3 regions of the Paenibacillus lentus genome follow, and region 3 is predicted to be linked to each of the others. Evidence: predicted binding sites of a transcription regulator. Region 3 holds the regulator's gene; each other region holds the start of a gene.

Region 1 (3,283 bases), 1.8 Mb from region 3:
CGGATGAGCAAAGAAGGAGACTAAAGGGGCAATCGCCATCAGGCTGCCAATCTCCAGTTTGTTCATGCCTACGTCCAACAAATATAATTGGAAGAAGGCTGCAAAGATAACCATCGTTCCATAGATGAAAAAATTAAGCAGCCCTAAGGGCAGTAAAGAATTTGACGGATGTTTAGTATAATTCCGCAAACGCGCCATTCCCTTCTGTCCAAATCGATAGCATATAATAGTGCCTAGAAGCAAGTTGAATCATCAATGGTTACGTTCCCAATGTAACACATGGACGAAAAAGGATTCAAACCATATTTTTCCTTATTAACTGAATGTTACTAATTATAACCTTTCTTCAACATAAGGAGACGATAAGATGGAGTGGACTGCAATCATTCTAGCTGGAGGCAAATCGAGCCGAATGGGCACGAATAAGGCTGTGCTGCCTTTGGGAGGACAGCCTGTCATTGAACACTTAGTCAGGGAATTGCAGAAGGCAACCGGGAATATCGTCATCTCCTGCGGACAATCAAGCGAGTATGCCGAGCTAGGGCTTCCGTTGCTGTATGACATTTATCCCAGGTGCGGGCCGCTGGCAGGACTGCATGCCGGACTGGCTGCATCGCCTCATCGGTGGAATCTTGTGGTGAGCTGTGACATGCCCTTCGTAAACGCCTCCTTAGCTCAATATTTGGTGAAGCAGGCTCTAGAACTGGAAGGACGGGGCGCTGAGGACGGCGGAAGAGCGATCGAGGCAGTCATTCCCCGTGTGAACGGCCAAATTCACCCGCTGCTGGCGATGTACCGCTGCACTGTATTGCCTGGCCTGGAGCAGATGCTGGACGATGGCTGCTTAAAGGTAAAGCAGTGGACATCAGGACTCGCGGTCAGATATATCACTGGGGAGGAGCTTAGCCGGGCCTCGGGAATTCCCCTGGAGATGATTGTTTTTAATATGAACCGGCCGGAGGATTATCAAGCCGCGCAATTTTATTTTGAGCAAAATAAAACATAAAAGGCGAGCGATGTCTTCTCAAGGCTCGCCTCTTTGGCATGTGAGAGCAGAGTTAACCAAAATGTAAAATTTATCATATAAAGCGTTTTCATTTTTGGAGTATAATGAAATTGAACGATACATGACCCCCTTAATCATGTGTCGGTATATGTTACTTGGATGATTTCCGGGCTAATAGGGAAATCATCTTTTTTCAAAGCAAAACCAGGCATAAACTTCCACATACAGGCTTATACTTGTCTTATATTTCTTCGCAGGGAGATGACCGATATGACGATGTTGTTCAAAGAACCTGTTCAAGCATCGCCGGATCAAATCATTTGGTTGGAACGCAGAGGCTGGGTATATGAGCTGCTGATGGATTTCCTAAGCCGCCCGCCGCGCATGTCTTTAATTGCCCAGTGGCGGCAGCGGGCCGAACTTACTCATCGAATTCCAAACAGTAGAGGCGGCAGGAGGCTCAGAAGCTATTTGGAGAGCATACCCGAACAGCATTTTCGTAGCGCTTGCTATCAGGAGGCGGAGGAGTATCAACGCCTTTTCATGGGGAATCAGGCTGTGCTGATACCATGTGAAGGAACATTTCGTGCTAAACGGGATGGGGCTGACGCCTTTGCTTGTCTCTCTCATATCCGAAGAATGTATGCGGATAGCGGTGTTGTGTTTAATAAGTTATATGGTGAAAGCGATGATCATATCGCGATGGAGCTGGAGTTTATGGCGGTAATGGCGGAGGGGATGCGCAGCAGGGTTGATTCAAGCCATCTGCGGCATAGCTGTCTGGAGCTGGCAGACACCCAAATTCACTTCCTCGAAGTTCATTTGCTGAAATGGGCGCCACGGTTCGCAGATGAATTGATCCGGGCCACGAATAGTCCGCTGTATAGTGGTCTGGCCGAGCTGCTGCAGGAGTTTCTGGTTTACGACTTGGAGCAGCTACGCAAATGGAGAGCGGGTATGAGCTAGCTTTGGTCAAGAGCTGGTCTTATGGACAAAATACGTGTAAAATAATATAAACATGGATTGAAAGAAAGGGACGATCCGCCAGGTGGTACGGTATGTATGCCACCTTGGCAGATCGTCCCTGTTTGATATTTCCGGATACGGTATAATAGAAGTAATATTTAATATTTAATTAGGTAGAAAGTTATGGATCATGTAGAATAGAACTACTGCATCATAGTGTGTAAAGGAGTACAACCATGAGACGTGGATTACAAATTCTAATTATCGCCGCTATACTTATTGCTTTTTATTATTTTGGATTCGGCGTCTTTGGAAAGTTTGGCGGTACCCTGGTCAGTATTTTCCAGACCTTGACGGTCATTACGATTGGTTTTGCGATATTTATGGAGAATCGAAATCCATCTAGTACCGTGGCCTGGATATTGGTGCTTGGCCTGCTTCCGGTTGTCGGTCTTATTTTTTATTTCTTGTTTGGCCAAAACTATTTCAAACGTCGTAATTTCGATAAGAAGGCGGAGGAGGATCGCAAAAATTATGAGCGTATTGATAATAACGCTTATATGCTGCCTCGCGACTTATCGCAGTTCACGCCCGAAGAGCAGCGGCTGCTTCAGCTGTCCCAGCGATTAGCGCGAACGCCCTTTTCCATGGCTACTCGCACGAAGGTGTTGACGAACGGCGAGGAGACCTTCTCTTCCATTTTGAGAGAGCTGAAGAAGGCTGAGCATCATATTCATATGGAATACTATATTTACCGGGCGGATGACATCGGACGGGAAATTCAGAAGACCCTGATCGAGAAAGCGAAGTCCGGCGTCGAGGTTCGCTTTATGTTCGATGCGGTCGGCAGCATCGGGCTGCCGAAGTCTTTCATCCGTGAGATGGAGGAGGCCGGGGTTAAAGTCGGCATTTATGGACAAGTCCGTTTTCTCGCTTTATCCAGCCGCGTCAACTATCGGAACCACCGCAAAATTGTCGTGATCGACGGAAGAACGGGCTTCATCGGCGGCTTGAACGTAGGCGATGAATATTTAAGCCGCAGCAAAACGTATGGCTTCTGGCGGGACACGCATATGCTCGTCAAGGGAGAGGCGGTTCGTTCCCTGCAAATTATTTTTCTACAGGACTGGAAGTACGTTACGGGGGAAACCATTATGTCACTGCCTTATCTGTCTCCCGAGCTGGAGACTGGTTGCGGTGGTGCGGTGCAAATTGTTCCTAGCGGCCCCGATAATGAGAGCCGTACGCTGAAGAACATCTTCTTCTCGATGATGTCCATGGCCAAGAAATCAATCTGGCTGGCAACCCCGT
Region 2 (3,283 bases), 2.4 Mb from region 3:
ATTTTGAAACAGATTATCCAGCACGCGCCGGAAGCCCTGCGTGTCAACAGCCCACTTGAGCGGTTCCTCGGGCAAGTCGATGTCAATGTCCATTTGAGCTTTTTCCCAGACCGGATACCATGCTGCTGCACTCTCTCTGACGATGCGGTGCACATCCTGCCGTTCTAGAGACAAGGCGTATCTGCCGCTCGTTAGGAGATTATAGGATAGCAGATGGTCGATTAAGTGATCTAGGTCACCCAGCTTCGTCTGCATTAGGGATAAGGATTGCCGTCCCTGCGCGGATAAAGGCTCTTTTTCAATAGAGTAGAGATGGCTGCCCAGTACGGTCAGCGGCGTGCGCAGGTCATGGGATAGATTAGCGATCAGATTCTTTCGCAGGTCCTCTTCCTCGCGCTCTCTTCGGCGCCCTTCCTCCAATTGCTCCACCATATGATTAAAGGCTTGTTCCAGTCTGCCAATTTCGTCAGGCCGTCCCTCTGCCGTTGGTGCTGGAAGTCCGTTGTCCCCGACACGGGTCATGGCGGCTTCAAGCCGTAGTAGTCGTTGACGGATATCGCGGAAGAAGAGGTAGGACAGCAGGATGAAGACGCCAAAAATAAGGGCTGTGAATAACCCGTAGAACCGGGTATCGCTTGGGCGGCCTTGAGGCGTCAGGTAAGAGCGAGGCAGTTCGAAGACCATGAAGCCCTGACCAATCTCCTCGTGGCCACCGATTAAGGCGACTATGGTGTAAGGATCAGCATTAATTCCTGCCTTCATGAAGGCGATTGTATTCCCGGTTGACCATTTCTCGGGAAGCACAGGCTGCTCTGGAAGCTGAAGCTGTGTGAGGCCATCTCCGTCGACCCAGAATAGCGAAGCATCGGGAAATTCCCGCTTGAGCGCGGTCAGTTTGGCATTAATCTCCTTGGAGGAGGCGCCATCAAGCGCCTTTGCTTGCTGGTGCCACATCTGCTCCAGCTCATATGCGGATCCATAAGGCAGTTGATAGTTTTCCTGCCCGCTCATAATCAGCATTTGGTTCACGGCCCAGGAGGCTGCAAAGCTGGCTGGAATGAGTACGGGAATAAATACAAGGGCTGTTACAATAATTAACACGTATTGCGATAGAAGGGAGGTGCGCAGGCGCTGTAAAGGGCTTTTTCTCATAATTCTCATGATCTCACCCGGTAACCGATCCCTCGGATTGTTTCGATAATTTCGGGAGAGGCGGGATCGCGCTCCAATTTTTCGCGTAAATGCCGGATATGGACCATTAGAGATTTATCCCCTTCCAGATAGGGCTCACCCCACACAGCTTCATAGATTTGCTCCTTGGTCATAATTTGGCCGAGGTGGCGCAGCAGGTATTTGAAGATATGAAACTGCTTCCCGGTAAGGGTGACCTCCTGCCCGTTGTCTTGGTTAATAATGAGGTTCTCGCGTTCATGAATGAGCAAATGCCGGAGTTTGAGCGGCTCCGAGGAAGTATTGCCGCTGCGGCGGAGCAGCACCTCAATGCGAGCCACTAGCTCATCCGGGTGAAACGGCTTCGTCAAATAATCATCGGCGAACTCCAGACCTTGCAGCTTATCGTCGATCGAGGTTCTTGCCGAGAGCATCAAGATGGGCAGATCCGGGTACTGCTTCTTAATCCGCTGTCCGATGGTGAAGCCGTCTAGGCCTGGCAGCATAACATCGAGAATGACAAGCCGACAGACATCCGCTTGCTCTAAGGCACGTTCTCCGCTAGTCAGCCATGTTACGCGATAGCCGCGTTCCTGCAGATTCCTGCTAACCCATTCCCCAATCTCCGTATCGTCTTCAATGTATAGTAAATGAATTTGATTCATGATACTTGCCTCCTTCTCTTCCTATTGTGACAAATCTTCATAAAAAAATAAACAATATCGGTAGAGTACAAACTAGCTTGTGATTGTAATCACAAGTCGTTGCGGCTGCCTGTGCTACTTTTGATATGAGAATGGTTTTCAATCAAATTTGAAGAAACGCGGGTGAGGAATCATGGGGAAAGTAATCGATTTGCGCAAAACGGTGTACGAGTTATGTACGTCCGATCCTGAAATCATCGATATTATGGTGAACCTGGGCTTTGAGCAGCTTGCCAAGCCGGGGATGCTGCAGAGCGCGGGGCGCTTTATGACGATACCCCAGGGAGCCAGGCTGCGCAAGGTAGAGTTGGATAAGATTAAGAGCGCATTTCGCGCAAAGGGCTATGAAATTATGGAATAAGGCCAGTACGGCGAGCTGTTCGGGGCCTTTTGGATATTAAATATGGGTTAACTAGTAGGCTATAAAAAATATAAGGAGGTTACGGCGATGAGTGAAATCATCAATAATCGGGAGTATTCAGTACCAGAGCAGGGACGTCGACAGGAGCTGTTAAAGGAGATTATTAAAGAGCTGCATGAAGGAAAGAGCGTAGAGGAGGTTAAAGCGCGGTTCGAGGAAGCGGTAGGAGATGTAACCGTAGCGGAAATATCCGCCATGGAGCAAGCTTTGATGGAGGAGGAAGGAATACCTGTCTCTGAGGTACAGCGCTTATGCTCTGTCCACACGGCTATTTTTAAAGGCTCGATCGAGGAGATTCACCGCTCATCCAAGCCGGAGGAGCAGCCGGGGCATCCTGTCCATACCTTTAAGCTGGAGAACCGCGAAATTGAGCGACATGTCAATTTTAAACTGGAGCTGCATAAGGATAAATTCCAACGGGAGGACAGCAAGGAAATCGTCTACAAGCTGGTGGAGGATTTGAATCTACTCCTGGACATCGATAAGCATTATAGCCGCAAGGAAAATTTGTTGTTTCCGTATTTAGAGAGGTATGGTATCTATGGTCCCACCAAAGTCATGTGGGGCGTAGACGATGCGATTCGCGCCATGATCAAGGAAGTAAAGGAGAAACTGCTGAGCTACAGCGGCGATAGTGCGGATAAGGACACACTCATCATCGATCTGGAGCGCGTGATCACTGAGGTCAACGAGATGATCTTTAAAGAAGAGAATATTTTGCTACCGATGGCCTTGGAGAAGCTGACAGAGGATGAATGGGTTAAGATTGCCGAAGAGAGCGATGAGATCGGTTATTGTCTGGTTGCTCCGAAGGAGAAATGGATTCCCGATCGCGTTCCGCTTCCTTTTGCTGAAGAGGAGGAAGCGGTGAACGGCCATCTGCCGGAGGGGCTGATCCGGTTCGAGACAGGGATCGTGTCCGTAGCACAGATGGAAGCGATTATGAATCATCTGCCTGTCGATCTGACCTTTATCGATGAGCATGATG
Region 3 (3,283 bases):
GATGTCGCAGGCAAGCATCTTGGCCTTCATATGAAATATTTCACAGTAGTCCATACATTGACCCGTTTGTTCAAGGATAGTAAAACCGGACAACTGCCTAATCTAAGAATCCTGCTTCAGAATACACCAAGTGAGAAGTCGGTGGACTGGTGCGGGATTATCGATGGCATTTATCCGGCGCTTATAGACGTGAAGGAGAGCTGGGATAAGCTCAGCGAGATGTTATTCTCGTTGATGCCCGAACGCAGTGACGCGGCTCCTGGCGATCCTGGACAGTTCGTTCTCCGTTTACACCCGCAGAAGAAGCCTAAGGATTGGGATACGCTTAGCGCGCTCGAAAATCATATTTATGTCCTGCTTGGCGAGGTAGTCCGTAAGGGTGAACGCATGATGAACGATATTCGCGAAGAGCAGGAGGATTATGGAGCAGACAGCTTGCTAACGGATATTAATGGTCTGTTCAAAGACCTGGCAACGGAGCGGGAAGCTATTCGTACGTTTATGAAGCTGGATGACGAGGAAACCGTGTATTGGATCGAAGGAAACGGGAACTACCGCAGTCGCTCTTTGCAGATATATGCGGTTCCAATCGATGTCAGTAAACAGCTCAAAAATTACTTCTTTGACAAAAAGAAGAGCGTGGTCATGACCTCGGCTACTTTGTCCGTGGATAAGTCGTTTCAGTATATGATTGATCAACTGGGACTGCAGGAGGCTGCCGATACCGATCGGCTGCTAACCTCGATGCTTCCTTCTCCGTTCAACTATAGGAACCAGGCTCTGCTGGTCATTCCTCGGGACTTTCCGAGTGTAAAGGGCAGTGTGGGGGACGAGCATTTCGTAAATATGCTGGTGCAGTCACTGGCAGATACGGCAGTAGCTACGCGCGGACGTATGCTGGTGCTCTTTACGTCTTACCGTATGCTGCGACAGGTTTATGAACCGCTGAAGGAGCATTTATCCTCCGAGGGTATTACCGTCATTGGCCAGGGCATGGATAGCGGCAGTCGCACGAAGCTGACTCGTAGATTTCAAGGCCAGGAAGCCTCTGTTTTGCTCGGTACGAGCAGCTTCTGGGAAGGTGTGGACATTCCTGGAGAGGCGCTGACAAGCCTGGCGATCGTTCGCTTGCCTTTTCAGCCGCCCAATCATCCGCTTGTAGAGGCGAAGAGCGAACGGCTGCAGAAGGAGAAGAAGAATCCGTTTATGAAGCTGTCCGTACCGCAGGCCGTCATACGTTTCAAGCAAGGATTTGGGCGCCTGGTTCGCTCTTCGCAGGATCGCGGCATAGTTGTAGTTTACGACACGCGCATCTTGGAATCTTACTATGGAAAGTATTTTTTATATTCACTGCCTGGGCCTAAAATGGAACATATGCCGACCGAGCAAATGGTTCCGAGAATTTCCGAATGGCTTGACGTTTGCGAAGTCCAGGAAGTAAAGGAGCAATAACCGTAATTCATATCGCGCCATTTTAAGGGGAGAAAAGCTATGAAATCAGAGAAAATTTCCGATGCGGTTGTACGCAGATTACCTGTTTATTTGCGTTTCCTCAATGAGCTGAGCCTGCGTGAAGTGCCGACGGTGTCCTCTCAGGAACTAGGTCAGAAACTTGATCTCAATCCTGCGCAAATTCGTAAAGACCTAGCTTATTTTGGGGATTTTGGTCGTAAAGGCATCGGATACGATGTATCATATCTCATTGAGAAAATAAGACAAATCCTAAATTTGGATCAGCAAATCAACGTAGCTCTTGTAGGAGCTGGTAATTTAGGTCAAGCATTGTCCAACTATAATGCATATTTAAAGGATAATATGAAAATCGTGGCGGTGTTCGATGCAGCACCGTCTAAAATCGGTAGCAAAATCAACAATATTACTGTACAGCCGATCGATGAACTCGTTGAAACAGTAAAGGCATTAGGTATTCGGATCGGAATTATTACCGTGCCCCATTTTGAAGCTCAGCGGGTTGCCGATCAACTTGTGGCTGCTGGCATCGGGGCGATTCTAAACTTTGCGCCAACGATATTGAAGGTTCCGCCAGAGGTAAGAATTCATGCGGCCGATTTCACGACGGATTTGCTCAGTCTAGCTTATTATTTGCATGATGGAAAGGAACTAACTTCTAATGAGTCGTAAAATGTTAATTGAGAACGGCACATTTGCCGTTTTGGAGCAGGATCAAACCGTTATCGACGGCTTTATGCTCGTTGAGGATGATCTTCTTACCTATATTGGTTCTGAGCGTCCGGATCACTGCGATGATGCCGAAGTGCTGGACGGCAGAGGACTGTTGTTTCTGTCAGGCTTAGTCAATACGCATGGTCATGCGGCTATGTCGCTGCTCCGCGGCTATGGGGACGACATGGTGCTGCAAAAATGGCTGCAGGAGAAAATGTGGCCGATGGAAGCAAAGTTTACAGGGAGCGATGTATACTGGGGGACGGCGCTGTCTGTACTGGAAATGATCAAAGGAGGCACAACGACCTTTCTGGATATGTATGACCATATGGATCAGGTTGCCCAGGTAACGGAGGAATCGGGTATTCGTGGCGTGCTTATGCGCGGGGCAATCGGTCTTTGTCCGCCGGAGGTCCAGAAGCAGAAGCTGGATGAAGCCGTGGCTTTTGCCCGGAACTGGCACGGAAAAGCCAACGGCCGGATAACGACGATGATTTCGCCGCATGCTCCTTATACTTGTCCGCCGGACTACATCGAGCAATTCGTGCAAGCCGCGCATGATCTCGATTTGCCGATGCATACCCATATGTCAGAGACTCAAGCCGAAGTAGAGCAAAATGTAGCCGATTACGGTGCGAGGCCGGTAGAGCACTTGCTTAAGCTGGGAATGTTCTCTCGCCCGACCTTGCTTGCGCATGGCGTGCATTTGACGGATGAGGAAATTGAAGTGCTTGCCGCTCATAAAGTCGCTATTTCCCATAACCCGGGAAGTAACTTGAAGTTGGCGAGCGGTGTGGCTCGAGTTCCTGAGCTGCTGAAAGCAGGAGTTACTGTGTCCTTGGGAACTGACGGCGCAGCGAGCAATAATAATTTGGATATGTTCGAGGAAATTCGGCTTGCCGCTTTGATCCATAAAGGGGTATCGGGCGATCCAACGGCTGTGCCGGCATTGGAAGCTTTGCGAATGGGCACGGAATACGGCGCGCAATCGGTGTTCCTGAACAATACGGGCAAGCTTGCTGCGGGAATGAAGGCGGATTTCATCGCTCTTAATACAGAGCAGGCGCATTTTGTGCCTAGAACCGATTATGTGTCTCAT

The links. The regulator Rex, encoded in region 3, represses fermentation and respiration genes when NADH is low (regulators of the CRP and FNR family bind a similar motif). The targets are predictions, from matches to a motif close to TTGTGAAATATTTCACAA.
Region 1: the regulator Rex is predicted to act here: its motif matches at 1,068-1,085, upstream of EIM92_RS06195 (TorD/DmsD family molecular chaperone).
Region 2: the regulator Rex is predicted to act here: its motif matches at 1,913-1,930, upstream of EIM92_RS03805 (DUF1858 domain-containing protein).

What each region holds. Positions count from the first base shown of each region.
Region 1 covers NZ_CP034248.1:1,371,222-1,374,504, forward strand. The annotation lists gene EIM92_RS06185 (MFS transporter) at 1-198, opposite strand, end outside; gene mobA (molybdenum cofactor guanylyltransferase) at 368-1,006, shown strand; gene EIM92_RS06195 (TorD/DmsD family molecular chaperone) at 1,277-1,972, shown strand; gene cls (cardiolipin synthase) at 2,209-3,283, shown strand, end outside.
Region 2 covers NZ_CP034248.1:836,826-840,108, reverse strand. The annotation lists gene EIM92_RS03815 (sensor histidine kinase) at 1-1,152, opposite strand, end outside; gene EIM92_RS03810 (response regulator transcription factor) at 1,158-1,835, opposite strand; gene EIM92_RS03805 (DUF1858 domain-containing protein) at 2,008-2,235, shown strand; gene EIM92_RS03800 (DUF438 domain-containing protein) at 2,323-3,283, shown strand, end outside.
Region 3 covers NZ_CP034248.1:3,209,682-3,212,964, forward strand. The annotation lists gene dinG (ATP-dependent DNA helicase DinG) at 1-1,452, shown strand, start outside; gene EIM92_RS14440 (redox-sensing transcriptional repressor Rex) at 1,492-2,142, shown strand; gene EIM92_RS14445 (amidohydrolase) at 2,132-3,283, shown strand, end outside.